4 regions of the Mesorhizobium sp. P2_C7 genome follow, and region 1 is predicted to be linked to each of the others. Evidence: riboswitches for the same ligand, from Rfam matches in the RefSeq annotation. Region 1 holds a riboswitch; each other region holds the start of a gene.
The links. Region 1 has a riboswitch for cobalamin ahead of bluB (5,6-dimethylbenzimidazole synthase). Riboswitches for the same ligand answer to the same signal wherever they lie in the genome.
Positions count from the first base shown of each region.

Region 2: another riboswitch for cobalamin. It lies ahead of AC1D2G_RS30575 (DUF1636 family protein); the one in region 1 lies ahead of bluB (5,6-dimethylbenzimidazole synthase).
Region 3: another riboswitch for cobalamin. It lies ahead of AC1D2G_RS04775 (aromatic ring-hydroxylating oxygenase subunit alpha); the one in region 1 lies ahead of bluB (5,6-dimethylbenzimidazole synthase).
Region 4: another riboswitch for cobalamin. It lies ahead of AC1D2G_RS30370 (CbtB domain-containing protein); the one in region 1 lies ahead of bluB (5,6-dimethylbenzimidazole synthase).

Region 1 covers NZ_JBFUDW010000007.1:310,313-317,861, reverse strand. The annotation lists gene dxs (1-deoxy-D-xylulose-5-phosphate synthase) at 130-2,043, opposite strand; gene AC1D2G_RS17395 (pirin family protein) at 2,193-3,113, opposite strand; gene AC1D2G_RS17390 (DUF2277 domain-containing protein) at 3,151-3,417, opposite strand; gene AC1D2G_RS17385 (exodeoxyribonuclease VII small subunit) at 3,531-3,782, opposite strand; gene AC1D2G_RS17380 (histone deacetylase family protein) at 3,786-4,712, opposite strand; cobalamin riboswitch at 4,834-5,013, shown strand; partial or broken gene bluB (5,6-dimethylbenzimidazole synthase) at 5,017-5,691, shown strand; gene AC1D2G_RS17370 (hypothetical protein) at 5,808-6,791, opposite strand; gene AC1D2G_RS17365 (TetR/AcrR family transcriptional regulator) at 6,886-7,494, opposite strand.
Region 2 covers NZ_JBFUDW010000019.1:103,051-110,599, forward strand. The annotation lists gene AC1D2G_RS30550 (NADH-quinone oxidoreductase subunit D) at 1-888, opposite strand, end outside; gene AC1D2G_RS30555 (NADH-quinone oxidoreductase subunit C) at 1,091-1,693, opposite strand; gene AC1D2G_RS30560 (NuoB/complex I 20 kDa subunit family protein) at 1,698-2,279, opposite strand; gene AC1D2G_RS30565 (NADH-quinone oxidoreductase subunit A) at 2,270-2,635, opposite strand; gene AC1D2G_RS30570 (winged helix-turn-helix domain-containing protein) at 2,966-4,165, shown strand; cobalamin riboswitch at 4,195-4,400, shown strand; gene AC1D2G_RS30575 (DUF1636 family protein) at 4,440-4,868, shown strand; gene cobW (cobalamin biosynthesis protein CobW) at 4,871-5,908, shown strand; gene cobN (cobaltochelatase subunit CobN) at 5,927-7,549, shown strand, end outside.
Region 3 covers NZ_JBFUDW010000001.1:986,541-994,089, forward strand. The annotation lists gene AC1D2G_RS04760 (sulfite oxidase-like oxidoreductase) at 1-506, shown strand, start outside; gene AC1D2G_RS04765 (ferredoxin reductase) at 503-1,249, shown strand; gene AC1D2G_RS04770 (FAD-binding oxidoreductase) at 1,313-2,413, opposite strand; gene AC1D2G_RS04775 (aromatic ring-hydroxylating oxygenase subunit alpha) at 2,494-3,741, opposite strand; cobalamin riboswitch at 3,856-4,057, opposite strand; gene AC1D2G_RS04780 (DUF680 domain-containing protein) at 4,569-4,769, shown strand; gene AC1D2G_RS04785 (DUF680 domain-containing protein) at 4,839-5,078, shown strand; gene AC1D2G_RS04790 (ABC transporter ATP-binding protein) at 5,154-6,266, opposite strand; gene bglA (beta-galactosidase BglA) at 6,308-7,549, opposite strand, start outside.
Region 4 covers NZ_JBFUDW010000019.1:59,874-67,422, forward strand. The annotation lists gene cbiB (adenosylcobinamide-phosphate synthase CbiB) at 1-563, shown strand, start outside; gene cobO (cob(I)yrinic acid a,c-diamide adenosyltransferase) at 587-1,210, opposite strand; gene cobU (bifunctional adenosylcobinamide kinase/adenosylcobinamide-phosphate guanylyltransferase) at 1,212-1,727, opposite strand; gene AC1D2G_RS30365 (CbtA family protein) at 1,720-2,523, opposite strand; gene AC1D2G_RS30370 (CbtB domain-containing protein) at 2,539-2,718, opposite strand; cobalamin riboswitch at 2,755-2,951, opposite strand; gene AC1D2G_RS30375 (aromatic ring-hydroxylating oxygenase subunit alpha) at 3,093-4,268, shown strand; gene AC1D2G_RS30380 (MFS transporter) at 4,272-5,471, opposite strand; gene AC1D2G_RS30385 (heparan-alpha-glucosaminide N-acetyltransferase) at 5,708-6,706, shown strand; gene AC1D2G_RS30390 (methyltransferase family protein) at 6,703-7,179, shown strand; gene AC1D2G_RS30395 (MerR family transcriptional regulator) at 7,186-7,549, opposite strand, start outside.

The sequences.
Region 1 (7,549 bases):
GGTCACGATCTAGCAGGGCGCCGTTGAAAAACGTCCAAGAGACACGGTAAGCAAAGCGCCAAACGGCAGCGTTAACAATGCGTTAAAGCATCAAGCCGGCAAACTGATTCAAGCCCTTGAGATATTGATTCAGGCGCGCTGGGCGCGGGCTGTATGGCCAAGCGCGACGAACACCGTGCGCACGATGCCGGCGGCATCAAGCCCGGCATCGGCATACATCTTTTCCGGCTTGGCGTGGTCGGTGAACGCGTCGGGCAGCACCAGCGGGCGTACCTTCAGGCCACTTTCAAGCAAGCCCTCATGGGCGAGGAACTGCAACACATGGCTGGCGAAGCCGCCGACGGCGCCCTCTTCCACCGTCACCAGAACCTCGTGCGAGCGGGCCAGCCGGCGGATCAGATCCTCATCGAGCGGCTTGGCGAAACGGGCATCGGCGACCGTGGTGGAAAGCCCGGCCGCGCCAAGCTCCTCGGCGGCGATCAGGCAATCCTGCAGCCGCGTGCCGAAGGACAGGAGTGCCACCTTGGTGCCTTCCCTGACGATACGGCCCTTGCCGATTTCGAGCACCGCGCCGCGCTCCGGCATGTCGACGCCGACGCCGTTGCCACGCGGATAGCGGAAGGCGATCGGGCCGTCATCATAGCTTGCCGCGGTGCGCACCATGTGGCGCAGTTCCGCCTCGTCTGCTGCTGCCATCACCACGAAACCGGGCAAGGTTGCCAGGAAGGTGGTGTCAAAGGCGCCGCAATGGGTGGCGCCATCGGCGCCGACGAAGCCGGCGCGGTCGATGGGAAAGCGCACCGGTAGTTTCTGGATCGCGACGTCGTGGACGACCTGGTCGTAGGCGCGCTGCAGGAAGGTCGAATAGATCGCGGCGAACGGCTTGTAACCTTCGGTGGCGAGGCCGGCGGCGAAGGTCACCGCGTGCTGTTCGGCGATGCCGACATCGAAGATCCGCGAGGGAAATGCTTCACCGAACAGGTCGAGGCCGGTGCCGCTCGGCATGGCTGCGGTGACGGCGACGATGCGGTCGTCCTCGCGGCCTTCCCTAACCAGGCTTTCGGCGAAGACCTTGGTGTAGGCCGGCGCGTTGGCCGGCGCCTTCGCCTGCGCTCCGGTGATGACATCGAACTTGTTGACGCCGTGATACTTGTCTGCGGCGGCTTCAGCCGGCGCGTAGCCCTTGCCCTTCTGGGTGACGACATGGATCAGCACCGGGCCTTCGCCATTGTCGCGGACGTTCTTCAGGACCGGGATCAGATGCTCGAGGTTGTGACCGTCGATCGGGCCGATGTGATAGAAGCCGAGTTCCTCGAAGAGCGTGCCGCCGGTGACGTAGCCGCGTGCATGCTCGACCGCCCGGGTGATCGCACGGTCGGCGCGCTTGCCGAGATAAGAGGTCAGTTTCTTACCGAAGTCGCGCAGGCCGACATAGGTCTTGCCCGAGGCCAGACGCGCCAGATAGGCGCTCATCGCGCCGGTCGGCGGCGCAATCGACATGTCGTTGTCGTTGAGGATGACGATCAGCCGGGCATCGAGCGCGCCGGCATTGTTCATCGCCTCGTATGCCATGCCGGCCGACATGGCACCATCGCCGATGACGGCGATGACGTTGTTGCGGCCGCCGGAGAGATCGCGGGCGGCGGCCATGCCGAGGCCGGCCGATATCGATGTCGAGGAGTGAGCGGCACCGAAGGGATCGTATTCGCTCTCGGCGCGGCGGGTGAAGCCGGACAGGCCCCCTTCCTGGCGCAAGGTGCGGATACGGTCGCGACGGCCGGTCAGGATCTTGTGCGGATAGGCCTGGTGGCCGACATCCCAGATCAGCCGGTCATCCGGGGTGTTGAAGACATAATGCAGCGCGACTGTCAGCTCGACCACGCCAAGGCCGGCGCCAAGATGGCCGCCGGTGTGGGACACCGCGTCGATCAGTTCGGCACGAAGCTCGGATGCCAGTTGCGGCAATTCGCTCTCGGCAAGCGTGCGCAGGTCGGCCGGGATGCGGACCTTGTCGAGAAGGGGCGTATGCGGCGTTGCGTTCAAGGGTAGGCCTACTCAGGCTTTCTGTTCATGGGCGAGATAGGCCGCCGGCCGGCGAAAGTAAATGCGTGTCAGTGACGCGGATCAGGCTTTAGGTCTTTGCCTTATGTATGTCGTTCTCCCAAAACCGGGTCACTTTTGGGCGACATGCATCAGCTTTCCGGCAGCGGGATGAATTCTTCCTCATCGCCAGGAACGATATCGAAGCGGCCCGTCTTCCATTCTTGCTTGGCCTGTTCGATGCGCTCCTTGGAGGACGAGACGAAATTCCACCAGATGTAACGCTTCGAGCCGAGCGAGGCGCCGCCGAACAGCATGAAATGGGCGCCGCCTTCCGACGATACGACGATCTCGTCGCCTGGCCGGAACACCAGCAGTCGCTCGGCTGGAAAAACATCGCCTGAAATCGAAACGTCGCCCTCCAGCGTGTAGATGGCGCGCTCTTCCGCATCGGCCGGGATTTTCACGCTGGCGCCCGGCGCCAGCCTGAGGTCGGCATAAAGCGTCTCGGAGTGAGCCCTCACCGGCGACCGCAGTCCCTGGAAGTCGCCGATGACGACGCGCCCGGTGACGCCTTCGGCATCGATCTCGGGGAGGCGCAAGGCAGCGGTGTTCTCGAAAACCGGTGCCACTTCCTCCTTGCCGTCCGGCAGTGCCAGCCATGTCTGCAGGCCGGAGACCGACATCGGCGCGCCACGCAATTCCTCCGGCGTGCGCTCGGAATGGACGATGCCGCGGCCAGCGGTCATCAAATTCACGTCGCCGGGCTGGATGACCATTTCGGTGCCGAGTGAATCGCGATGCCTGATCTTGCCGTCGAACAGATAGGTCACCGTCGACAGCCCGATATGCGGATGCGGACGGACATCGAGCGCCTGGCCCGCGCGCAGGATCGCCGGGCCCATGCGGTCGAAGAAGATGAAAGGCCCGACGAGCCGTCTTTTGGCGGTCGGCAATGCGCGGCGTACCTGGAAACCACCGATGTCCTTGGCGTTCGGAATGACCATCAGCTCGATCTGGTCGCTGGCAAAGGCGTCGCCGACTTCAGGGTCTTTCCCGGGGAAGAAGCTCATGGACTCTCCTTGTCAGCGGCCGTGCCTGCTTGTCGCATCAGGCAAAACGGATCGCTGATTTCGCGCGCGCCTTGGCGGCCACCTCTTCGCGATTGCGAGGATGCTGATGGGTTTCGAGGGAATCGAGAAGCTCACGCGCCGATGCCGCGATGGCTTCGACCGCATGATCGAAGGCGTGCTGGTTCTGCTTCGAAGGTCGCGTCGTTCCGCTCAATTTGCGGACAAACTGAAGTGCGGCGTCGCGCACCTCGTCATTGGTTGCCGGCGGATCAAAATTGAACAGGGTCTTGATGTTTCTGCACATCGTTTCCGAACCTCCTCTTGTCCTGAAGCCGTTTCAATCGGGACGGCTGCTATCCTCGACTATGATCATGTCCAAAAGCCGGTGAGGCAAGACCATCGTTCGGGAAGCATGACTCAGTCGGCGTCGAGCGGCTCGGCTCCAACCGGCTTGCCGTCGCGCGACAGCCTGATCTTCTCGACCTTGTCCTCGGCGGCCTTCAGCAGCCGGTCGCAATGCGCCTTCAGCGCCTCGCCGCGCTCATAGATCCTGATCGACTGGTCGAGCGGCACGTCGCCACGCTCCAGATCATCGACGATCTTTTCCAGCGCGTCGAGTGCCTGCTCGAAGCTCATCGCCTTGACGTCTTCGTTGGTCTCTCCAGCCATCATTCACCCTTTCATCAGTCGCCCGACATGGGCGGCGACCGAAAATGCCAGTCCCTGCAGATCGTAGCCACCCTCGAGCAGGCTGACGAGCCGGTTGCCGCTGTGGCGTGTGGCGCGCTGCATCAGCTGGCCGGTCGCCCAGTCGAAATCATCCTCGGTCAGATTGATCTCGGCCAGCGGATCGCGATGGTGCGCGTCGAACCCCGCCGAAATGATGATCAGGTCGGGCGCGAAATTGTCGAGCGCCGGCAGGATACGCGACAGCAAGGCATCGCGAAAAACCTCGCTGCCGGTCTGCGGCGCCAGCGGCGCGTTGACGATGTTGCCGGCGCCGGTCTCGCTCTTCGCCCCGGTGCCGGGATAAAGCGGCATCTGGTGCGTCGAGCAATAGAGCACCGACGGATCGTCCCAGAAAATGTCCTGCGTGCCGTTGCCGTGATGGACGTCCCAGTCGACGACCGCAACGCGCTCGACGCCATGTTTCTTCTGCGCATAGCGCGCGGCGATCGCCGCCGTGTTGAAGAGGCAGAAGCCCATGGCCGTGGTTTTTTCGGCATGGTGGCCGGGCGGCCGCGCGGCGACGAAGACGTTGTCGGCGCGGCCGGCAAAGACATCGTCTACGGCGGCGTTGGCGGCGCCGATCGCGGTTATCGCCGCTTGCCAGCTCTTCGGGCTGACTGACGTGTCGGCGTCGATGCGGGCGATGCCCTCGTCGGGAATGGCGGCGCGGACGCGGGCGACGAAATCGGCGGGATGCGCGTAGAGAATGGTGGCCTCGTCGCCTTCCGGCGCCTTGATGCGATCGAGCGCGACAAAAGCTTCATCGTCAAGCACCCGCTCGATGGCGCGCAAGCGATCCGGCCGCTCAGGGTGACCGGGGGGCGTGATGTGCTCAAGGAAGATCGGATGGGTATAGAGACGTGTGGTCATCTTCCCTATCTAGTGCCCCGACGTCGCGATGGCCATGCGTTGTGGCCTGATGGCTGGGGAAAATCACACATGCGTCCATTGGTGTCGCTGCAGGCATTGGCGTCGTCAGCGCTTCGGCGTAAGGTCGCCGCCACTGCCTGGTGCCCGCCGCAAGCGGGAGAATCGGGAACACGGTTGAACTCCGTGGCGTGCCCAACGCTGTAAGGGGGACCGCGCCGGTAAATGCCACTGTCGATGACGGGAAGGCACCGGACGCGGGTTGATCCCAAGCCAGAAGACCGGCCTGGCAGGCATCGTCATCCGCATGGTCAGGCGGAAGACATCCACAGCAATCGCAAGGGGACACGCGATGCCAACACACATGACCGCCTCTGTTGGCGACGGATTTGACCAGAGTGCGCGCGATGCGGTCTATCGCGCCATGTTCACGCGGCGCGACGTGCGCGGCCATTTCCTGCCAGCCCCGCTCGACGATGAGGTGCTGGCGCGGCTGCTGCTTGCCGCGCACCATGCGCCGTCGGTCGGCTTCATGCAGCCTTGGAATTTCATCGTCATTCGCGATGCCGAGCGACGGGAAAAAGTGCGTGACCTGTTCCTGGCGGCGCGAGAGCAGGAACTGCCGGCCATCGCGGAAGAACGACAGGCGCTCTACCGCAAGCTCAAGCTGGAAGGCATCTGCGAAAGCGCGCTCAACATCTGCATCACCTGCGACCGGCAGCGTTCGAAGGGTTCGCCGCTGGGGCGCTGGCACAATCCGGAGATGGACCTCTACAGCACGGTTTGCGCGGTGCAGAACTTCTGGCTGGCGGCGCGCGCCGAGGGTGTCGGGGTCGGCTGGGTCAGCATCATCGAGGCGCAGGCATTGAAAAGCCTGCTGTCAATTCCCGAGCATGTTACGCCGGTCGCCTATCTCTGCGTCGGCCGTGTTTCCGAGTTCGCGCCAAAGCCGGACCTCGAAGCGCATGGCTGGGGCCGCCGCTTGCCGCTGCCGGAACTGATCATGAGCGAGACCTTTTGCGGGCAAGGTGAAGCGTTGCTCAAATCGACCGTGGCGCGCCTCAACGGGGTCGATGCCGCGCCGGCGACCACTGCCGATCAGCGCGTCGCGCCGGCCGTGCCCCAGCGCGAACCGCCGAAGGAGGCCAGCGCCTTGTCCTTGAGTTCCCTGAACTTCGACGACGCCTCGGCCAGCCGGGCGTCCCAGGCGGGATCGGGCACCTGGCCCTCGATGGTCCTGAAGTAGACCTGCATCAGGCAGGCGATGGCAAATGGTTCGATGAACGCCGCCTTGAAGGCCCAGGCGAAGACGATGGCGAGCACGAAGGCCCAGCCGGCAAGCTGCCCGGGCATGAAGAAAAGAATCGCGCCGGCGGGCGCCAGCATCAGCAGGAAAATGACAAACGAGACGCCCCACATGATGACCGCCAGCCAAACGGCGTTCTTGACCATGATCTTGCCGTTCTGGGCATAGAGCACGACGCCTTGGCGGGCAGTCTCGAACGGCGAGGATGAATTGATGCGGATGTTGTAGCCGAGGATGATCTCGTCGACATAGGTCAACGACAGGCGGATCACCGTGTTGACGAAGCTGACCAGGCCGTTCAAGCCCGGGATCGGCAGGAAGGCGGCGATGCCGCCGAGCAGCCCTGTGATGGCGCGAATGGCGCCCTTGACCAGTTGGCCGACGACGAAAAGGATGTTGGCCTCGGCAAAACGCTGGGTCACGATGTCCTTGGCATAGGCAATCTGGTCCTGGCCGTCGGGAATGTCGCGGCCGTCGACCAGATGGACCATGACGGCGATATGGCCGGCCTTGACGACATAGAGGATGTATTCCCGGATCCAGTAGACGGCGATCGAGACGACGCCGAAGCCGACCACGCCGCCCCACAAGGCAAAGGACAGCGGCCCGTCGGGATCGGCGGAAATATGGCCAACGCCGTAGCCAACGGAGGCGCCCGTGCCGGTCGCCACGATATAGGCCAGCGTGATGCCGAAATAGACGATCATGCGAAAGACAATGAAGGGCCAGGTCCGCATCATGATGGACACCGACCTGCTGATATCGAAATCCCACATGCCCCGAATCTCCCCTCAGAGATGGCGCGAGAGGATGCGCTGAAACCGGCTGTTGTCAATCGTGGGAGTGGCGCGCCAGACCAGCAAGGGGATTTCAGACCGGCTGGGAACCCTGCTTCTTGAGCAAGCCTTCGAGCAACTGCTTGAAGGCCGCCACCACCTTCTTCGACGTCGCTTCGGGGTCGCTCGAATTGGCGATCCGCTGCGCTGCCTGGCTGCTCGCCCCGTTGATCAGCCGCGAGGCAGTCTCGGGGTCGAGGCTGGGAACGACCACGCCCTCCTCCTGCAGCCTGGTCAGATGATCGGTCATTGAACCGACACATGCATTGGCATTCGGCCATTGTGCAGGATCCCCCAGCACGGCCGGGCCATCCCGGAACATGATGCGCTGGATTTCCGGCTCCAACGCCATTTCGATATAGGTCGTGCATTCGTCGACGAAATGCTGCCAGCGGGTCGGTGCTCTCGACGCCACTTCGTTCACGCGCGCCGCCATCTCACCGTCGATTTCGGCGATGACCGCCTGCAGCAAGCCCTTCTTGTCGCCGAAGTGATGATAGAGTGCACCACGTGTCAGCCCGGCCGAAGCGGTGAAATCATCCATCGACGCCTGGGCATAGCCGATCGTGCCGAAGGCATGCCGGGCGGCCGCGATCAACTTGGCGCGCGTCTCTGCGATCATCTCCTTGCGAGGTTTGTGCATGGCTCCTGGACCTACCAACATACGCTTCGTATGCCAATTGACATACGCCGCGTAT
Region 2 (7,549 bases), on a different contig from region 1:
CACCTTGCCATCGAGGTTCGACACAGGGCCGGTGCTCTCCTTGCCGAGCAAGAGGTCGACACACTGGCGCATGATCTTCGCCGACTGGCGCATTTCTTCCATGCGCACGAGGTAGCGGTCGAAACAGTCGCCGTTCTTGCCGATCGGAATGTCGAAATCCATTTCCGAATAGCATTCATAGGGCTGCGACTTGCGCAGGTCCCAGGGCGCGCCCGAACCACGTATCATCACGCCCGAGAAGCCCCAGGCCCAGGCATCGGCCAGGGAGACGACGCCGATGTCGACATTGCGCTGCTTGAAGATGCGGTTGCCGGTGAGCAACTGATCGAGGTCGTCGATCGACTTCAGGAACGGGTCGATCCACTTGCCGATGTCCTCGACCAGCTTCTGCGGCAGGTCCTGATGGACGCCGCCGGGGCGGAAATAGGCCGCATGCATGCGCGAGCCGGAAGCGCGCTCATAGAACACCATCAGCTTCTCGCGCTCGACAAAGCCCCACAGCGGCGGCGTCAGCGCGCCGACGTCCATCGCCTGGGTCGTCACATTGAGGATGTGCGACATGATGCGGCCGATCTCGCAGTAGAGCACGCGGATCAGCTGGCCACGCTTCGGCACTTCGATGCCGAGCAGGCGCTCGGCGGCCAGCGCGAAAGCATGCTCCTGGTTCATCGGCGCGCAATAGTCGAGCCGGTCGAGATAAGGCACCGCCTGCAGGTAGGTCTTGGCCTCGATCAGTTTTTCGGTGCCGCGATGCAGCAGCCCGATATGCGGATCGACGCGATCGACGACTTCGCCGTCCAGCTCCAGAACGAGGCGCAAAACACCGTGCGCCGCGGGGTGTTGCGGGCCGAAATTGATGTTGAAGTTGCGGACGGAGGTTTCAGCCACGGCTCACGCGTCTCCAGGCCATCTCTTGAAGGCCAACACCCACAAAAGAACGACATTCACTAGTGGCACCATCATCAAAATGCTCAGCGCGGATGGCCAACCAGCCCTTGGAAAGATCCGCCAGTAGGGCACAATCAGCACTACGCAGATAATAGCCAAGATAAGCCAATGCCAAATTGAGAAACTGCCCATCCCTAACCCCTCACTGCTTCGCCTTCTCATCCCCAGGCAGCACGTAGTCCGTGCCTTCCCAAGGGGAGAGAAAATCGAAATTGCGAAATTCCTGCTTGAGCTCGACCGGCTCATAGATGACGCGCTTGGCCTCGTCGTCGTAGCGCACCTCGACGAACCCGGTCAGCGGGAAATCCTTGCGCAGCGGATGGCCTTCGAACCCATAGTCGGTCAACAGGCGCCGCAGATCGGGATGGCCCGAGAACAGCACGCCATAGAGATCGTAGGTCTCGCGCTCGAACCAGTCGGCGCCGCGATAGACGCCGGTGATCGACGGCACCATCGTCTCCTCGTCGGCCTGCACCTTGACGCGGATGCGCACGTTCTGCTTCGGCGACAACAGGTGATAGACGACGTCGAAGCGCTTGGCCCGCGACGGATAGTCGGCGCCGCAGACGTCGATGATCGAGATGAACTGGCAGCGCGTATCGTCGCGCAGGAAAGTCGTCACCTCGACCAGATTGCGCGGCTCGACATGGACGGTGAGTTCGCCGTAGGCGATCGCCGCGTCATTCACGCGGCCGATCAGCTTCTCGCCGAGATAGGTCGACAGTTCGCTCAGGGATGCGGTCATGGATTTACCGTTCGATCGTACCGGTGCGGCGGATCTTCTTCTGCAACAGAAGAATGCCGTAAAGCAGCGCTTCGGCGCTCGGCGGGCAGCCGGGCACATAGATGTCGACCGGCACGACGCGGTCGCAGCCACGCACCACCGAATAGGAATAGTGATAGTAGCCGCCGCCATTGGCGCAGGAACCCATCGAGATGACGTAGCGGGGCTCCGGCATCTGGTCGTAGACCTTGCGCAGCGCCGGCGCCATCTTGTTGGTCAGCGTGCCGGCGACGATCATGATGTCGGACTGGCGCGGAGACGCGCGCGGCGCAACGCCGAACCGCTCCGAATCGTAGCGCGGCATCGAAGTATGGATCATCTCGACCGCACAGCAGGCGAGGCCGAACGTCATGAACATCAGCGAACCGCTGCGCGCCCAGGTGATCAGCGCCTCGGTCGAGGTGACGAGAAAGCCCTTGTCGGCCAATTCGTTGTTGATCTCGAGGAAGAAAGGATCGTCGGACCCTACCGGCCTGCCGGTGTTGGGATCGATCAGACCCTTGGGCTTCGGCGCGACGAGCGTGCCGGAACTGTCGTTCAATCCCATTCCAGCGCTCCTTTTTTCCATTCATAGGCAAAGCCGATTGTCAGCACCGCCAGGAAGACCATCATCGACCAGAAGCCGAGCATGCCGATCTTCGAGAACGAAACCGCCCACGGAAACAGGAAGGCCACTTCCAGATCGAAGATGATGAACAGGATCGACACCAGGTAGAATCGGATGTCGAATTTCATGCGGGCGTCGTCGAACGAGTTGAAACCGCACTCGTAGGCGGAAAGCTTTTCGGGATCGGGATTGCGGTAGGCGACCAGGAAGGGGGCGGCCAGCAGCGCCAGGCCGACGACCAGGGCCACGCCGATGAACAGGACGATGGGCAGGTATGAACCTAGAAGTGCGTTCATGCTCGGCTTTCCGTTGGCGCCAATCCACGTTGATTACAGCACCGGACCCTAATGCGGAAGCGTGACAGTTTAACCGCTGAACCGTTTTAAGGGCCTATGCTGCAACGCGGCGAGGGTTAGCGCAGCACTTCCAGCGAAGCAAGTCAAACCTTGTTCAAAACGCGGTGCTGGACGGCATATCCGAGGAAACTGGTCCGATCCGCTCCTGTTTGATTTCCTTCGCTTTTTACTCCACTTTTGTCTCCTGACAAGGTTGCCGCCAAAACCCTGCTAGCATGGGCCGGAATCACCCATCAGAACTTCGGCCAACCACCTCAGAGTAATGCCTGCATGAAGGAAAAGATCTCGCTTGCCATGGCCCGGCGCATCGCGCTCGCCGCCCAGGGGTTTCTCGATCCCCGCCCTGTCGGTACGCCCGACCGCCGCCATTTCGCCCGCGTTCTCTCCCGCATCGGCCTGCTGCAGATCGATTCCGTCAGTGCGGTGGTGCGCGCTCATTATATGCCGCTCTATTCGCGCCTTGGCCCCTACCCACTCGCCTTGCTCGACAACGCGGCCGTGACGCGCAAGCGCACGGTGTTCGAATACTGGGCACACGAAGCCTCCTTCTTGCCGGTCGAGACCTATCCGCTGATGCGCTGGCGCATGCAGCGGGCCGAGCGCGGCGACGAAATGTATCTCGGTCTCGCCAAATGGGGCCGCGAACACGCTGGCTACATCGAACAGATCTATCGCGAGGTCGCCGATCGCGGGCCGATCGCCGCCTCCGCGCTCGAAGGCCAGAAAGGCTCGGGCGGCTGGTGGGGCTGGAGCCATGCCAAGCACGCCTTCGAATGGCTGTTCTGGGCCGGGCGCATCACAACCGCACACCGTCGCGGTTTCGAGCGGTTCTACGATCTGCCGGAGCGCGTGCTGCCGCAAGCGATCCTCGACCTGCCGGTGCCCGCCGCCGAGGACGCGCACCGCGAGTTGCTGTGCATTTCCGCCCGAGCCCACGGCATCGCGACATCAGGCGACCTGCGGGACTATTTCCGCCTGTCCCCAGCCGACATGAAGGGCCGGCTGGAGGAACTGGTCGAACTCGGAGAGTTGTTGCCGGTGCGTGTAGAAAGCTGGGATAAGCCGGCTTATCTTCACAGGGACGCCCGTCTGCCACGCAAAATCGAGGCCCGCGCCCTCCTGGCGCCGTTCGATCCGGTCGTCTTCGAACGGTCGCGCACCGAGCGGCTGTTCGATTTCCACTATCGCATCGAGATCTATACCCCGGCCGATAAACGCCAGTATGGCTACTACGTCCTGCCGTTCCTGCTCGGCGACCGGATCGTCGGCCGCGTCGACCTCAAGGCCGATCGCCCCGCCAGTGTTCTGCGCGTCCATGCGGCCTATGCCGAGCCGGGCGCGCCGCTTGAAACCGCTGCAGAACTCTTCGATGAATTGAAGCAGATGCAGGGCTGGCTCGGCCTTGAACGTATAGAGGTGACATCAGCCGGCGATTTGGGTCCGGCGCTGGCCGACCTGAGCGTGTCGTAAGCCCACGTTGACACCACTGCCCGCAAAAGCCTAAATCCGCTGCAGACGGTCTCTTCTCTTCAACGAGAGGAGCCAAGAGGGAATGCGGTGCGAAATTCCGATTTCAAATCCGCGGCTGTCCCCGCAACTGTAAGCGAAGAGCCAAGGCCGAAAGCCACTGGGGTATTCCCGGGAAGGCGGCTACCCAAGGCGATGACCCGCGAGCCAGGAGACCTGCCGTCTGCGACTGTAGAATCCGATCGCCCGGCGGGTTTCCGGGCAAGGAGCCCGATTTTTGGACCACGACAGCAGTTTTTCCGCTGGCACAGCGGACAATTCATCCGGCGAGAGCGATGCCCTTGCCGGCGTGACGGTCATCGTCTGTGCCTCCTGTCGCGATGAAACAGGTTCCGATGCTCATCCCCGCGCCGGCGAACTGCTCGCGGACGACACGCGTCACGCCGCGTCTGGCGAATCCATCCGCGTCCGCAGCGTCGAATGCCTCGGCAATTGCAAGCGCCGGCTCAGTGCCGCCATCCTGCGCGATGGCTGCTGGAGCTACGTCTTCGGCGACCTGACCACAGCCAGCGGTGCCGATCTCGTCACCGGCGCCAAACTCTTCGCCACCTCGACTGACGGCCTGATCCCGTGGCGCGGCCGTCCCGATAGCCTGAAGCGCGGCCTCGTGGCCCGCATCCCTCCCCTCGACCTGCTTAAGGACTGATCATGACTGCCTCCGTCTCCCGCGTCCCCTGCACCGTCGTCACCGGCTTCCTCGGCGCCGGCAAGACGACGCTGATCCGCCATCTCCTGGAAAACGCCGGCGGCAAGCGGATCGCCATCATCGTCAACGAGTTCGGCGACATCGGCATCGACGGCGAGATCCTGAAGGGCTGCGGCATCGACACCTGCCCGGAGGAAAACATCGTCGAACTGGCCAATGGCTGCATCTGCTGCACCGTTGCCGACGATTTCGTGCCGGCGCTCGACCAGATCCTGTCGCTGTCGCCGAAGGTCGACCATATCCTGATCGAGACCTCGGGCCTGGCTCTGCCGAAGCCACTGGTCCAGGCCTTTCAGTGGCCGACGGTGAAGAGCCGCGTGACGGTCGATGGTGTCATCGCCGTCGTCGACGGTCCCGCACTCGCCGAGGGCCGCGTCGCCAATGACATGGACGCACTTCAGGCACAGCGCGCCCAGGATGAGACGCTCGATCACGACGATCCGGTCGAGGAAGTGTTCGAGGACCAGATCGCCTGCGCCGACCTGATCATCCTGTCGAAGAGCGACCTGATGGACACCGCGGGCTCCGCCCGCGCCAACGCCATCATCAACGAGCACATCGCTCGCGCCGTGAAGATCGTGCCGACGTCGCAAGGCAAGGTCGATCCGTCGGTGCTGCTTGGTCTTGGCCTTGCCGTCGAGGACGATATCGAGAACCGCAAGACCCACCACGACGACGAACTCGACCACGAGCACGACGACTTCGATTCTTTCGTCATCGACATTGCCTCGGTCGCCAGTCCGGACGAGTTGGCAAAGCGCGTCGCCACCGCCGCCGAGGAAGAAAACGTGCTGCGCGTGAAAGGCTTCGTCGAGGTCGGCGGCAAGCCGATGCGGCTGTTGCTGCAGGCCGTAGGACCGCGCGTCAATCACTACTACGACCGGGCCTGGACGGCCGGGGATGACCGCCGCTCGCGCCTCGTCGTCATCGGCCTGAAGGGGCTGAACCGCCCGGCGATCGAGCGTATACTCGCCGGCTGACGCAAACCACGGGCCGAGATGCACATCCTCACCACGACCTCCGCCTCGCTCGACGATCTCGCCGAGCCGGTCGATCTGCGGCAGACGCCGGCGGATATCGTGGCCCTGTCCTTCACCGACAGCGATCTCGCCGGACTGGCGGCGGCATGGAAGGCCGATGCCGAGCGCCTGCCCTCGATGCGGCTGGCGGCTTTGCGTGACCTGCGCCATCCGATGTCCGTCGACCTCTGGGTCGACAGCGTCGCCCGCCATGCCAAAGTCATCCTCGTGCGCATTCTGGGCGGCTACGACTGGTGGCGCTACGGCTGCGACCAGCTTGCCTCGACCGCGCGCGCGCGCGGCATAAAACTGGCGCTGCTGCCCGGCGAATGCCGCGACGAGGATCTGCGCCTGATCGAAGCCTCGACACTGCCGCGCGAGGAACTCGACGGCCTGCTCGACTATTTTCGCGAGGGCGGTCCAGCCAATATGAGCGCGCTGGTGCAGAAGCTGGCGCGGCTGGCAGGGTCTGAAGCAACAATTTCGGCGCCTGTCGCCGTACCGAAGGCTGGGTACTATGAGCCGGGCCGCGGCGTCGTCCCCCTTCCCCTCGAGGGGCAGGGAAATGCTGTGATCCCCATCCTGTTCTACCGCTCGATGCTGCTGGCCGCCGATGTCGCACCGATCGACGCCCTTTTTGAAGCGCTGCGGCAGCGCCGTATGACGCCGGTCCCCATCTTCGTCTCCAGCCTCAAGGACCCGGTATCGCTGGCGTTCGTCGAAACCGCGCTGGCGGCGTTGAAACCTGCCGCCATCGTCACCGCGACCGCCTTCGCGTCCGGCGCCGAACCCGGCGTCGAAACCCTGTTCGATCGTGCCGGCGTGCCGGTCTTCCAGGTCATCGTCGCCACCACCCGCCGCGACATCTGGGAAAACAACCAGCGCGGCCTGGCGCCCGCCGACCTCGCTATGCATGTCGTGCTGCCCGAACTCGACGGCCGCATCCTTGCCGGCGCCATTTCCTTCAAGGGCGAGAGCGAGGTCGATCCCGCACTTGGTCACCGCGCCTTCGCCAACCGGCCGGAGCCCGATCGTGTGGCGCAAGTGGCGGACCGTGTCGCGGCCTTCATCAAGCTGCAAGAAACGCCGAGCGCCGAGCGCAAGCTTGCCATCCTGATCCCCGATTATCCCAGCGCCCCCGGCCGCACCGGCTATGCCGTCGGCCTCGACGTGCCGTCCAGCGTGCTGGCGATGCTGCAGGACCTCAAGGGACAGGGCTATGCCGTTGACGGGATTCCGCAAACGCCGCGTGCGCTGCTGGATTTGCTGGAAAGTTCAAACCACGGGCTGAAGCTTGACGACTATCTGTGCTTCTCAACCGAACTGCCGAGGGCGGCGATAGCTGCCGTAGAAGGCGCCTGGGGTAAGGCGAAAGATGAAACAGGTTTGCGCGAGGTGCTAACCTCCGCAAAATTCCCCTTCCGCGCCGCCACCTTCGGCAACGTCACCGTGGCGCTTGCTCCCGACCGCGGCCGGTCAGTGGATCGGCGCGCCGATTATCACGACCCGACGCTGCCGCCGCGGCATGCGCTGATCGCCTTCGGCCTGTGGCTGCGCAAATCGCTCGGCGCTCATGCGCTTGTCCATGTCGGCGCCCATGGA
Region 3 (7,549 bases), on a different contig from region 1:
GCCCGACGCCGCGGGTGCGCACCGAGGACTGGTCGTTCACGCTGAAGCACGGGCCGCGGCCGATCAAGAAATGGAACTGGGCCGAGTTCAACGCGCTGCCCTTGACCAAGATGACGCGCGACATCCATTGCGTGACCGCATGGACAAAATTCGACACGCCATGGCAAGGCGTGCTTGTTGACGACATCCTCGCCGATGCCGGCATCGAGCCGCCGACCGCCTTCACGCTGGCGCATTCCTTCGACGGCTATTCCACCAACGTGCCGACCAAGGACCTCACCGCCGGCAAGGCGATGGTGGCTCTGCTTTACGAAGGCAAGCCGATCACGCCTGACCATGGCGGCCCGGCGCGGCTGCTGGTGCCGCATCTCTATTTCTGGAAATCGGCCAAATGGCTGAACGGCCTGCAGTTCACCGAGCGCGATGAGCCGGGTTTCTGGGAATTGCGCGGCTATCACATCTATGGCGACCCTTGGCGCGAGCAGCGCTACACGAACGATCCATGAGCGACGCTGCGGCAGTGCAATCGCCCTGGCAGACAGTCAGGATCGTCCGTATCGAAAAGCGCACGCCGCGTGTCACCAGCTTCTTTTTCCAGCCATCGCGGCCTTTCACCTATCTTGCCGGTCAGCATGTCGACGTCAGGCTGACGGCGCCGGACGGCTATCAGGCGCGCCGCTCTTATTCCATTGCCTCCGCGCCCGGAGATGGCGGGGTGATCGAACTGGCGATCGAAAAACTCGACGATGGCGAGGTCTCGCCCTTTTTCCACGACGTCGCAGCAATTGGCGACGAGGTCGAACTGCGCGGGCCGCTCGGCGGGCATTTCATCTGGCCCGATGTCGATAGCGGGCCGGTTTTGCTGGTCGGGGGTGGTTCGGGCGTCGTGCCTTTGATGGCGATGGTCCGTCACCGCGCCAGGCGCAATTCGGTAGTGCCCGTCACCCTGGTCTTTTCAGCGCGGATCTGGGACGAGGTGATTTTTCGTGACGAACTGGTTGCCCTCGACGATCGCAAGGACGGCTTCGACCTGGTGCTGACCCTGACGCGCGAAGCCGCACGCCGTCCAGCCGATTATTCGCGGCGGGTGGACGTTGCCATGATGGTGCAATCCATGGCGCACCTGCCCGGACCGCCTGATATCGCCTTCGTCTGCGGCTCCAACGCCTTCGTTTCGGCCGCCGCCCAAGCGCTGATCGATGCCGGCGTCGCAGCGGAGATCATCCGCACCGAGCGCTACGGAGTTTGAACGGACACGGCATTTCGAGAGGTTTCCCGTGTCGTCGTTCTGAGCCTTGGCATCGCCCGGCGGTCACGCCTCGATTTCGAGCGCAGAAAGCGGCTTCGAGCAGCAGGCGAGGATAAAGCCGTCGTCGATTTCGTGATCGAGGATGCCACCATTGTGGCTCATCTCGACATCGCCGGCGACCTTCTTCACCTTGCAGGTTCCGCAGAGGCCGAACTCGCAGGCGGCGGGTATCCGCACGCCCGAGGCGCGAGCCGTCTGCAGCACGGTCTGGCCGGCGACGCATTCGGCCTCGACATCCGAGAGCGAAAACCGGATCGGCGTCGCGGCTTCGACGACAATCGCGGCGCCGTCTTCCGCCGGCGAGGTGAATGGTGCCGGGATCTCCTCCACGACAGGCGCCGCAAAGCTCTCCTGATGGTATTTCGTCATGTCGAAGCCGGCGGCGTCCAGCATGCCGCGCACGGCGCGCATGAAGGGATCGGGGCCGCAGCAGAAGATTTCACGCTCGCGGAAATCGGGCGCCAGCAAGGGCAGCCGGATCGCGTCGATGCGGCCCATATGGCCGAACCAGCCCTCGCGGCTGGACCGCTCCTCGATCATGAAGCCGAGCGACAGGCCCGGCATGCGGCTGCCGAGCAGTTCGAGTTCCTTGCGGAAAATGATCTCTTCCGGGCGCCGCGCGCAATTGACGAAGCCGACATCGGTCCATGGCGCGCAGTCGTTCAGCCAGCGCAGCATCGACATCATCGGCGTCACGCCCGAGCCGGCTGAAATGAACAGGTACTTGGCGGCCGGGTGGCTGTGCAGCGAAAAGTCGCCTGTCGGCCCATAGGCCTTGACGTGCGAGCCCGGCGTCAGATGGTCGAACATCCAGCGTGTGCCGATGCTGCCCGCTTGAGCCTTGATCGTCACCGCGATCGAGAACGGCCGCGATGGCGACGACGACAGCGTATAGGTGCGCATCAGCGGCCCGTCGGCGGTCGGCAGTTCCAGCGTCACGAACTGGCCGGGCTTGTAGCGGAACCAGGTCTGGTTGTCGGAGCGGAAGGTGAAGGTCTTCACATCAGGCGCTTCGTCGCTGACGCCGATCACCTCCAGCACCTGGAGCCGGTCGTTCCAGGGCGTCATCTGGTCGAGATGGCGATAGAGGCCGAGATCCGTCATCGCATTCATCCTCTTGTCCTCACTCTTGCCCTGTGCATGTCGAGTTCCCAAAACCGCTGCGCACTTTTGGGCGACATGCACTATGCAACGCTGCGCAGCGCCGGCCGGCCGCCTTCGGCAAGGCGCGGGCCGATGAACGACGCGTACCACTCGACGAACTGGATGACGCCACCCTCATGCAGCTCCGAATAAGGGCCGGGCTCGTAGGCAGGCGACAGGATGCCGAAGGCGTTTTCCTCGACGATCCGCCGGTCCTGGTCGTTGGTCTCGGTCCAGACGTGGGTGAGTTCGTCGAGATCGTAATCGATGCCTTCGACCGCATCCTTGTGAACCAGCCATTTGGTCGTCACCGCGGTCTCCGTGGCGCTGATCGGCAACACCCGGAAGGTGACGGCGTGGTCGCCCAGAATGTGGTTCCAGGTCGTCGGATAGTGATAGAGCAGCAAGGAACCGATGCGGTCGGTCGAAACGCTGTCGGACAGGTTCTTCTTGACCGCACGCTTTCCCGTCATCGTGTAGCTGACGGCATCGCGCAGCAGCGGCGCGCGGGTGGCGCGGTACTGTCCGGCCGGATCGATGCGGAATTTGCTCGGCAGGCCGGCCGCTTCGCATTTCGCCCAGTGCGCAAGCATTTCCGGGTCGCTGTCGGCGCCTTGCACGCCGGTCACCGTGGGTGCCTCTGGAAAAGTCTTGCAGAGCTCCGGATGATTGCCGGCGCAATGATAGCACTCGCGGTTGTTTTCCCAGACCAGCTTCCAGTTGCCCTTCTCAACAATGGTCGATTCGAACGCCACCTTGGCCTCGCGCAGCCGGTGCGGCAAAAGGTAGGGCTCGATCATCGCGCGCATCGGTGCGAAATCCGCCGGCTCCTTGGCCAGGCAGATGAAAATGTAGCCGCCGACGCTTTCACAGGCGACGGGCTTTAAGCCGAACTGGCTCTTGTCGAAACCGTCGGCCATCTGCCTGGCAAACAAGAGCCTTCCGTCCAACTCGTAGGTCCATTGGTGATAGGGGCAGACCAGCTTTGCCGCCGTGCCCTTGTCGGAATTGCAGACGCGGCTGCCGCGATGGCGGCAGGAATTGTGGAAGGCGTTGATATTGCCCTTCTGGTCGCGGACAAGCACGACTGGATAGTCGCCAATCTGCGCCGTGATGTAGCTGCCCGGCTTCGGCAGCTCGCAATCATGACCGATGAACAGCCAGTCGCGATACCAGATCAGCTCCATGTCGAGCTTGAAATAGTCTGGATCGGTGTAGAAGGGCTGTCCTAGCGAAAAGCCTTGCCGCCGGCCACTCAAGAGCCTCAGCATGTCGTTGCGAGCATCCATGTCCTGTCCTCGTTTCTAAGGACTGAACTGGTGGTGACGGAGGAAGGATTGGACGCAGGCCGGCGATGCGCCGGACATGCACTATCCGCCTCTTGACCGCCCACCGCGATCAGTCGAGTCTAGACATCTCGGGCTGGTTTCCGGGCTCTGGAGTTGTCCTTGCGGACCATCGCGACACCTTCCCAGGCTGACGCCCAGTGGTCTCCCGTTGCGACTTGAACTCCACCACCGTTGCGGGGGCAGCGCCGGATTCTGACCGGCTTCCCAATTCTCCGCCTCGTCGTCACGAAGCGGCACCTGAGATGACATGATCTAATCACGATCGCGGGCGCGTCATCGGCATGAAAACGACATCGTATCCATGCGGCGCGACACGCTTGCGAAACGTTCCGGTCGGTGATCGCGAAGCGGAAGCCTTTCTCTTGGGCAACCATAGCCGGCTCCAATCTCGCCGAAACCGACCCCTTGCCAGGAAGCAGAAAAGGTTAACGGTATCGAAAAGTGACTATTAGCTGCCGCAAAAATCGAACCGAACGGTTCGTTTCTGTTGACTGTGCGTGCAGGACTTGTGAACGCTGGGCCTCCGACACAGTTGGTGATCGGGGTACCTGTTTCGTACAACTCTTTGATATGAATTAGAAAAACATTGAGTGTGGAAACCCCTGGCGCAATTTCAAGTGGTGGATTCTTGGTCCACGCGGAACAACTTCGTGATTGGAAATGGCTGGATGGCTCTCCCACATCGGGGCTGTCCGAACGACGCGATTTCTTCCCAAGACACGCCGCTAGACGGACGGCAAAAATAAGAAATACTGGAGTACCAAAAAATGAAAAAGATCATCCTCACTGCCGCCGCCCTTCTGGCCATTTCCGGCAGCGCCTTCGCGAACAGCGACCACTATGGTTCGAATGCCCCGGCAGCCACCGCTGCTGTCGACAGCTCGTACACTGCTTCGACCAAGAAGTCGGAGCCGGCTGCTCAGACGCCTGCCCAGGGTAGCAACCGTAACCTCTTCGGCAATAACTAACAGCCGATTCCCAGAAGGCGGCGGGCTCTCCCGCCGTCCTGGCGAAATCCAGAATTCAGGAGATTTGAAATGAAGAAGATCATGCTTGCTGCCGCCGCCGTCGTGGCGATCTCCGGCAGCGCTTTCGCCGCCAGCGACAACTACGGTTCGAATGGCGCCAACCAGCCTGCCGTCGGTTCGGTTGACAACTCTCAAACGGGCTCGATCCGCAACAGCGGTGGTTTCGTCGGCAAGCTGCTCAATTCGTCGGGTGACGTAGAGAAGTCCGCCCCTCAGAGCGCCGACCGCGACCTCTTCGGCAATCGCTAACAGCCGAAGTTGATTTCCAAAAAAGAGCGGCGGGCCTGGCCCGCCGCTCTTTTCGTGTCGAGACTTGGTTCTGTCTCAAGCCGCCTTTACTTCCGGCTGACGGAGCGAGAAGGAGTGCCCGTCCGCGTCGAAGATGTGAAGGTCGTTGGCGTCCGCGCTCAGCCGCAGCGTCGCACCGCGCTTGACCTCGACATTGCCAGGCAGCTTGGTCACCAGCGGCAGGTCGGCGCGGCCGATGTCGACATAGACAAGCTGGACTTCGCCGAGTTGTTCGACATAGTCGACCGTTCCCTCGAACAGATACTCCGTGCCGCTGGCGATGATCAGATCTTCCGGCCGCACGCCGAAACTCACCGCGGCACCCTTTGCCGAAGCCGGCGTTGCGATCGGCACGCTTGCCTTGCGGCCGCCGACATGGCTGACGACGGTCGGGTTTCCGGTCTTGTCGATGGTCGCCGGCAGGATGTTCATGGCCGGCGAGCCGATGAACTGGGCGACAAACAAATTGCCGGGCTTCTTGTAGAGGTCCATCGGCGTGCCGACCTGCTCGATATGGCCTTCCTTGAGCACCACGATGCGATCGGCCAGCGTCATCGCCTCGACCTGGTCGTGGGTGACGTAGATCATGGTCGTGTTGGGCATCGATTCCTTGAGTTTGGCGATCTCGATGCGGGTGGCGACACGCAGCGCCGCGTCAAGGTTCGACAGCGGCTCGTCGAACAGGAACACCTTCGGGTTGCGCACGATGGCGCGGCCGATGGCGACGCGCTGGCGCTGGCCGCCCGACATGGCCTTGGGCAGGCGATCGAGATATTTGGTCAGCTGCAGGATTTCCGCGGCCTGCTTCACGCGGCGGTCGATCTCGGCCTTGTTCTCCTTGCCGATCTTCATCGAGAACGCCATGTTGTCGTACACCGTCATGTGCGGGTAGAGCGCGTAGGACTGGAACACCATGGCGATGCCCCGCTTCGACGGCGGCACGTCGTTGACGACCTCGCCGGCGATCTTGAGTTCGCCGGAGGTGATTTCCTCCAGCCCGGCGATCGACCTCAGCAATGTCGACTTGCCGCAGCCCGACGGGCCGACAAAGACGATGAACTCGCCCGACTTTATATCGAGGTCGATGCCGTGGAGAATGTTCAGATTGCCGTAGGACTTCTTCACTTGTCTTAGCGTGACATCGGCCATTGGTTTCCTCCCAGTGATTTGAAATTCAAGTGATCTGAAGTTCAGTCGATGCGCCCAAACCAGGCGCCGTAGCCGTTGAGCTGTATGGAACCGCTGCTCGCCTGCCCCGAAAATCCGTGTCCCGGCAAAGGTTGCAGCGATCGGTTGCCAAGCTCAATCCTGGTTGGCTTGGCTGCCAGATTGAAGACGCAGACGACCTGCTCATTGCCTGCGCGGCGTGTGAAGGCGACGGTGTCGCCCTCGCTTTCGATGAATGTGATGTCGCCCTTGGCCAGCGCCGGATGGGCACGGCGGAAGGTGAGAAAGCGCCGGTAGTGCTCGAGCAGCGAGCTCTCGTCGCCCTGCTGGACATTGACCGCTTGCGACAGGTGCTTGGCCGGCACCGGCAGCCATGGCTTGGCCGAGGAGAAGCCGCCATTCCTGGCGCTGCCGTCCCACACCATCGGCGTGCGGCAGCCGTCGCGGCCCTTGAATTCCGGCCAGAAGCGGATGCCGTAGGGGTCCTGCAAATCCTCGAAGTGGAGGTCGGCCTCACCGAGCCCAAGCTCCTCGCCCTGGTAGATGCAGACCGAGCCACGCAGCGACATCAGCAGCGCCGAGATGACCTTGAGATAGGCGGTCGTGTCGGCTTCGCCTGCCGCCCAGCGCGAGGCCGGGCGCATCACGTCATGGTTGGAAAAGGCCCAGCACGACCAGCCGTCGCTGGCGACCTTGCCGAACGATTCCAGCACCGAGCGGACCTTGGCCGCGCTGATCTTTTCCGGCGCCAGGAAGTCGAACGAGTAGCACATGTGCACGCGCTTGCCGCCGGCGGTATAGGCCGCCACCACTTCCAACCCACGTTGCGAATCGCCGACTTCGCCGACCGCCGCGGTGGCCGGATACTCATCGAGCAGGGCGCGGAAGCGTTCGAGGAAGCCGAGGTTTTCCGGACGGCTCTTGTCGTAGAGATGGTCCTGGTAGTTGTAGGGATTGACCGCGGGTGCGGTCTGGTCGTTGCGCTGCTCGGGCGGCAGCGGCGGATTGTTCTCCAGGCCCTGGCTGTGGAAGTAGAAATTGATGGTGTCGAGCCGGAAGCCGTCGACGCCGCGCTCCAGCCAGAAGCGGGTGACGTCGAGCAGCGCGTTCTGGACCTCATGGTTGTGGAAGTTGAGATCGGGCTGCTCGGCCAGGAAGTTGTGCAGGTAATATTGCTGGCGGCTGGTGTCCCATTGCCAGGCCGAGCCGCCGAAGATCGACAGCCAGTTGTTGGGCGGCGTGCCGTCCGGCCTGGCGTCCGCCCA
Region 4 (7,549 bases), on a different contig from region 1:
CGCTGGACCGGGCCGGTGTCAGCCGCGCGGCGATCGAGAGCCTGGCCGAGAATTTTTCCGACGGCATCGTTGCTCCCGCCTTCTGGACCGGCGTCGGCGGGTTGGCCGGAGGCGCTGCCTACAAGGCAGCCAACACCGCCGATTCGATGATCGGCCACCGCACCCCGCGCCACGAAGCGTTCGGCTGGGCGGCGGCGCGCTTCGACGATTGGATCAACCTGCCGGCATCGCGGCTGACGGCGCTGTTGATCGTGCTGGCCGCATTCCTCGTCAGGGGTGCTGATGCGAAAAACGCCTGGCATGCCGTGTGGCGCGACGCGAAAAAACACCGCTCGCCCAATGCCGGCTGGCCGGAAGCGGCGATGGCCGGCGCGCTCGGCCTGGCGCTTGCTGGACCACGCAGCTATGGCGGCGTGCTGGTCGACGACGTCTTCATGGGCGAAGGCGGCCGCCGCGAAGCCGACAGCATCGACATCAGGCAGGCGCTGAAACTCTATCGTGTCGCCGATTATCTGCTGATCGCGCTGTTCGGTTTGGTCTCGGCAATCGTCATCGTCGCGTGATCGGGCCTGCTGGTTAAGGCTAATCAGAACTCGATGCCTTGCTGCGCCTTCACGCCCGCCGAGAAATGGTGCTTGGTCACACCCATCTCGGTGACGAGGTCGGCCGCCTCGACCAGTGCCGGCTTGGCGTTGCGGCCGGTGACGACGACATGCAGGCCCTCGCGCCGCGCCTTCAGCGCCGCAACCACTTTGTCGAGATCGAGATAATCGTAGCGCAGCGCGATGTTCAGTTCGTCGAGCACCAGCAGGCTGATCGATGGATCGGCCATCAGTTCGAGCACTTTGGCCCATGCGGCTTCGGCTGCGGCAATGTCGCGCTTCAGATCCTGGGTTTCCCAGGTGAACCCCTCGCCCATGGCGTGCCAGACGACGCGGTCGCCAAAGGCGGCGAAGGCATCCTTCTCGCCGGTGTGCCATTTGCCCTTGATGAACTGGACGACGCCGACACGCTTGCCGTAGCCGAGCATCCGCAGCGCCAGACCAAAAGCGGCGGTGGTCTTGCCCTTGCCCGGCCCGGTGTTGACGATCAGCAGCCCCTTCTCGATCGTCTTGGCCGCCACCTCGGCATCCTGCACCGCCTTGCGCTTGGCCATCTTGGCGCGGTGGCGTTCTTCATCCCGGTCGGTCTTGTTGTCGATATCGGTCATTTCATTTCACCTTGAGCGGCAGCCCCGCCACCATCAGCAGCACCGTGTCGGCGACAGCGGCCACCTGCTGGTTGAGTCGGCCGGCGGCATCGCGAAAACGGCGCGCCAGTGCGTTGTCCGGCACGATGCCTTGGCCGACTTCATTGGACACGACGAACCAGGGCCCGCGCGGCCGCGACAGCACGTCCGCCAGCCGACGGCATTCAAGGTCGAGGTCGTGTTCGGCCAGCATATGATTGGTCAGCCACAGTGTCAGGCAGTCGACAAGCACCGGCTGATCGTCCGGCAAAGCCTCGAGCGTGCCGGCGAGATCGAGCGGTGCGTCGATGGTCGCCCAGCCCTCGCCGCGCCGCGAGCGGTGCAACGCGATACGCTCACGCATTTCGTCATCATAGGCTTGCGCCGTGGCGATATAGGTCCATGGCGAGGGTGGAACTGTCGCCAGGGTTTCGGCATGCGCGCTCTTGCCGGAGCGCGCACCGCCGATGATGAAGGTCAGCTTGCTGCGATCAGGCAAAGCTGTCGCGCAGGCTGGTCGCGGTGCCGGTGAAGCGGCCGCGCACCACGCCGACGACGGCGCCGAGCACCAGCCAGAACACCAGGTTGGTCACTGTGACCGCCACCACGAACTGGTGGTGCAGGCCTTCCGGGATCGGCGTCTCGAAACTGTCGGGCTGCGGTGCGCCGACAATATGCGGCGCGACGATCAGCAGGACGGCAAGGATCGCGAGCGGCAGCGACTTGCGGAACGCAATCAGGCCGAGACCCGCCGCGGTCGCCACCACGGTTGCCCACCACCAGATCTGGCGCTGCGTGAGATCGGCCGCCGGCATCGCGGGCAATTCCGGTGGCAGGCCGAGGCCTGGTGCCAGCGTGAACACGGCAAAGCCGGCGAGGCCCCAGAACACGCCCTGGCGCCAATTGCCGATGCCGCCGGCGAATTCGGAAACCGCGACCAGGATCAGCGCAAAACCGATGCCGGTGACGATATTGGCGACAACGCTGAAGGCGAAACGCTCGAAACCGTCGGCCGGCGCCCAGCCTTCGTCTTCCGCGGTCGGAGTGGCTGCTTCCGCAGGCGCCGGGGCGGCAGAGCTCATTGCATTCGCCGCCTGAGCGGCTGTGCTCATGGCGCTGGTATCGGTTGCAGCCGTAGCGGCATGGTCATGATGGTGGCCGCCGCCGGCCTGTTCGTAGACTTCCGCCTTGAGGATCAGCGGCACGGTGGCATAGGCCTGCAGGCAGGCGAGAACGACGCCGGCCACGAGCCCTGCGATCGCCGCGATGAACACGACGTTGCGAAACAGGTTCATGATGTCAAATCCTCGTCAGTGGCAGGGAAACGCCATCGAATGGCGATAGTCGTGAGCCGCATTGTGGACCGCATCGATATGCGAGAAGCCGACAAAGCCGACAACGAAGATGCCGAGCAGCGCCACGAGTGCAAGCTGCATGAAGCGCGACTGCGAGGAGACGGAGGCGCCGAGGGAGACGGAAGCGGTAGTCATGTCTTGTCCTTTCACCCTCCACCCGAGGGCATCGAAGTCAGTTTCCTGTCGCCGGCAGGTCTCCTGGCTCGCGGATCAGCGCCCTTCCCCACCTTCCCGAAGAGAAACCTTCAGTGGCATATGGAGAGGACTACCGCACACAGTTGCGGGGGCAGCCACGGCATTGGGCAACAAGTCCGCCCGCACCGCATTCCCTCTTGGCTCCAAACGGAACCGACGACAAGCGCGACTATAGGGAAAATCGCCGCGACCGGCAAACCAAATTCCGCCGACAACCAGCGCGATTGCGCCATCCAGATAAATCGGGTCTCCGGCACAACAATTGACAATTCCCGTGGTCAGGTGTCGGCTGACAAATCCACAGGAAGCCAGCCATGCAGCCCATTGCAAGCGAGCGCGATCCCTACAACGGCCTGACCCGGGCCGAACCGACGCTGCCATCGTCGGCCTATTGGGATGCGGACAGTTATCAGCGCGATCTCGACGCCATCTGGTACAAAAGCTGGCTGCTCGTTTGCCGCGAGGCCGACCTTGCGCAGCCGCTTTCTTTCCGCACCTTCCGCGTCGGCACGCAGGAAATTTTCGTACTGCGCGACGAAACTGGCGAATTGCGCGCTTTTCACAACACTTGCCGCCATCGCGGCTCGCAGCTTTGCCAGGAAGGCGAAGGCCGGCTGAAGGCGCGGCTCATCACCTGCCCCTACCACGCCTGGTCCTATTCGCTGCGCGGCGACCTCGTGCGCGTGCCGTCGAAGTCGCTGCCGGAAGGCTTCGACAAGGCCGATCATCCACTCTATCGCGTGGCGCTCTCGATGTGGCGCGGTTTTGTCTTCGTCAATCTGCAAGAGGACGCCGCCGGCTCGGCGGAAACATCCTTCGATCCGGCGTCCGGCAGTCTCGCCAACTGGCCGCTGGAAACGCTTGTTACCGGCCATGTGCTGCGCAAGGTAATGAACTGCAACTGGAAGATCTTTTGGGAAAACTTCAACGAGTGCCTGCATTGTCCGGGCGTCCACAAGGACCTGTCGCGGCTGGTGCCGATCTATGGCCGCGGCCTGATGGGCCGCCATGACGATCCCGAATGGTCCCGCCACGCCGACAATGACGCGCCGGAGTTTTCCGGCGGCCTGCGCGCCGGCGCGCAGACATGGTCGCGCGACGGACAGGCGCATGGGCCGGTCTTCACCGGCCTCACATCAGCCGAACGCGCCGCCGGCCAGACCTACGCCACCAACCTGCCGTCGATGTTCATCGTCGGCCATGTCGACTATATCAGGACCGTGCGGCTGGTGCCGCTTGGCCCCGAGCAGACCGAGCTTGTCGCCGAATGGCTGTTTGCGCCCGAGGCGCTTGATGCAACCGACATCGACAACATCGTCGCCTTCGGCAAACAGGTGCTGGAGGAGGATGCAGGGATCTGCGAGGTCAATCAGAAAGGTCTGCGCTCGATGCGCCATGCGGCCGGCGTGCTGATGCCCGAGGAGTACGACCTGCACCGCTTCCACAACTGGATCCGCGAGCGGCACGCAGCAGCTACCCCCAAGCCGTGAAGATCACAGCGATTTCGGCAGGTATCGCCAGGTCACGAAGCCGCAGACCGCCGCCAGCAGGCCGAGCGTGACGAACACCGAGCCCAGCCCGAAGAACGCCAGCACCACCGAATAGACCAGCGGCGGCGTCAGTTCGGAAAAGTCGAGATAGGTGCGATAGACCGCCGCCATCTGCGACCTTTCATAGGATCGCACCGAGCGCATGAAGGCGGTCGAGCCCAGTGCATCGAGCGCGATGGTGAAGAAAGCGCCGCAGAGCAGAAAGGCGCCGGTGAGCAGCGGCACGGTTTGGCCGACCGCACCCGCCGCCAGCAGCATGGCCGACATGGCGAAGTAGGCAAATGTCATGGTTCGGCGGCCACCGAAGCGCTTGCCCGCCTTACCCCAGAAGATGGCCATGAACAGCAGCGCATTGCCGGCCGAAACCAAAAGACCGCCGGCCAGCTTGCCCTCGCCGGTGATGACCATGAACAGCGGCCCGTAGACGAAGAACGTCGTCCAGAAACAGGAGCGGCCAAAGGCTATCAGCCAGGCCAGCCGCAACCTGGGCTGGGCGACGAAGCGGCCGATATTGGCGAGCGGATTGGCCGGCCGCGTCTTGCCAGGGCGGATCGATGGGTTGTCGCCCAGGCGGTAGGTCCAGAACAGCGCCAGCAAGGCCAGCGCGAACACCGCCACCGCACCATGCGCGGCGTAGATGCCGAAGCGCGTGTAGAGGAAGATGCCGAGCGTCGGCCCGCCGGTCCAGGCCAACATCGACCACGCCATGCGCAGTGATTCGGCCTGCATGAAATCGGTCTTGCGGATGTGGTCCATGATGTAGAGGTTGAGCGTGATCGACAGCGCGCTGGCGCCCATCACGCGGCACAGCATGCCGGCCAATTGTCCGGCAAGCGTATGGGTGACGAAGAACAGCGAGCCGATGGCCAGCAGGCAGGCGCCTGCCGTGTAGACCCAGCGCCGGGCAAAGCGTCGGATCAGCATCGGCATGAACAGCGTCACCGACAGGCCGAGCATCGCCACGATGGTGTAGAGGATCGAGACGATCTGCTCGTTATGCAGGATCTCGTAGGCCTGGATTGGGATGACGCTCGACACCGTGGCGCGGGCGAAGGATTCGACCGCATAGAGCGAGGCGAAGGTGCGCGCGTCGGCCGGCCGCAAGGCCGGCAGCCAGACCGGGTGGCGCACATGGGTGGACATTGCTTCCCCAAAGCAGAATCAGCGGGTCAAATCTGCCGTGGTGATTCCTGCGCGGGTAACAGGAAACCGACGCCTATCCGGCAAAAGCGAAGTCGGCCAAAGGCTTTCCGGCACTGGCCTAAAGCGGCGCCTGATCCAGCGTCTGCAGCGCAGCCTATACCCGAAGCTGCCGGCCTTCTTTTGTCCGGGGCAACCGTGATAGTCGTCTTGCGGGGCTGAATCAGAAATACGAGACCATGAGCATCCACACGCCGACCGCACCCGTTCAGGATCGACCGAAGCGCATCGTCGCCATCGACATCGTGCGCGGCATCGCGCTCATCGCCATGGCGAGCTATCATTTCACCTGGGACCTGGAATTCTTCGGCTATACCGACCCGGGCCTCACCGCCTTCGGCTGGTGGAAGATCTACGCGCGCTGCATCGCCTCGACCTTCCTGTTCCTGGTCGGCGTCAGCCTGTACCTCGCCCATGGCCGGCAAATCCGCTGGAACGGCTTCTGGAGGCGCTTCGCCATGGTCGCCGGAGCGGCGATCGCCATCTCGGTTGTCACCCGCATTGCCACCCCGGACGGTTTTATCTTCTTCGGCATCCTGCACGAGATCGCGCTGGCCAGCCTGCTCGGCCTCGCCTTCCTGCGGCTGCCGGCGCTGCTGACGCTGCTTGTGGCAGCGCTGGTCATCGCAGCACCCGTCTATCTGCGCTTCGAGGCCTTCGACCATCCATGGCTGTGGTGGATCGGCCTGTCGGCGATCAATCCGCGTTCCAACGACTACGTTCCGCTGTTTCCGTGGTTCGGCGCCGTACTTGCAGGCATCGCGGTGACGAAACTCGCCTCCGCTTCGGGCCTGCTTGCCCGGCTTGCCGAATTGGCACCCGGCCGCTGGGCCAACCCGCTGGTCTTCATCGGCCGTCACAGCCTGGCCTTCTACCTGATCCACCAGCCGCTTTTGATCGGCTGTGTGTGGCTGTTCGCCCAAGTCATGCCGGCCAAGGTCGAAACCCCGCAGGTGAACTTCCTGAAGACCTGCCAGCTGTCTTGCGAGCAGTCGCGCGACACCGAATTCTGTTCGAGCTACTGTGTCTGCATGCTCGACACGCTCGAGAGCGAAGCCTCACTTGATCGGCTCTACAACAACGACCAGACTGCCGAATGGAAGACGCATATATCCGATCTCGCCGGTATGTGCACCGCCAAGACCGAAGACAAGATGACGGAGGGAGGGGTCAAATGACCGAGAACCAGCCGAAGGCAGGGCTCATACCGTGGCCGCCGGTGATCTACGTTGCTGCCATCGCCATCAGCATCGCACTCGGCCTGCTCTATCCCCTGCCCTGGATTGGCGATCTTTTGGGCGATATCCTGTTCGCCGCCGGCTGGGTGGCCCTGTTCGGCGTCGCGGCACTCTGGTTCACCGCGATCCGCACCATGATTCGGGCCAAGACCACGCTCAATCCCAACGCGGTGCCCGATCACCTGGTTACCACGGGCCCCTTCGGCATCACCCGCAATCCGATGTATCTGGCCAACACGCTGCTGTTGATCGGCGTCGCCTTTGTCTCGGGGATCGTATGGTTCCTGCCGCTCGCCTTCATCGCGGCCTATGCCACGCAGAAGGTCGCGATCGAGGGCGAGGAAAAGGTGCTGGCGGCGAAATTCGGCAAGAAATACCGGGACTACGCCAAGAGAGTGCGGCGCTGGATTTGAACAGCGCTACGTATTGACGCCGAGTTCGACGAGCCGCTCGACGCAGGATTCCTCGGCCTGGTCGAGTTCGGCCAGCGTCTCCTCGAGGTCGCGGCGCTTCTGCCGCAGGTCCTCGCGCTTTTCCTCGATGCGCTTGATCATCAGCTTGAGTTGACCGACCTCGCCGGGCGGCTCCTTGTACATCTGGATGATTTCGCGGATTTCATTGATCGAGAAGCCGAGCCGTTTTCCCCGCATGATCTGGCGAATGAGGTGGCGGTCGGACGGGCGAAACAGCCGCGTGCGACCGCGCCGCACCGGCTGCACCAGCCCCTCGTCCTCATAAAAGCGCAGCGTCCGCGTCGACACGTCGAATTCGCGGGTCAGTTCG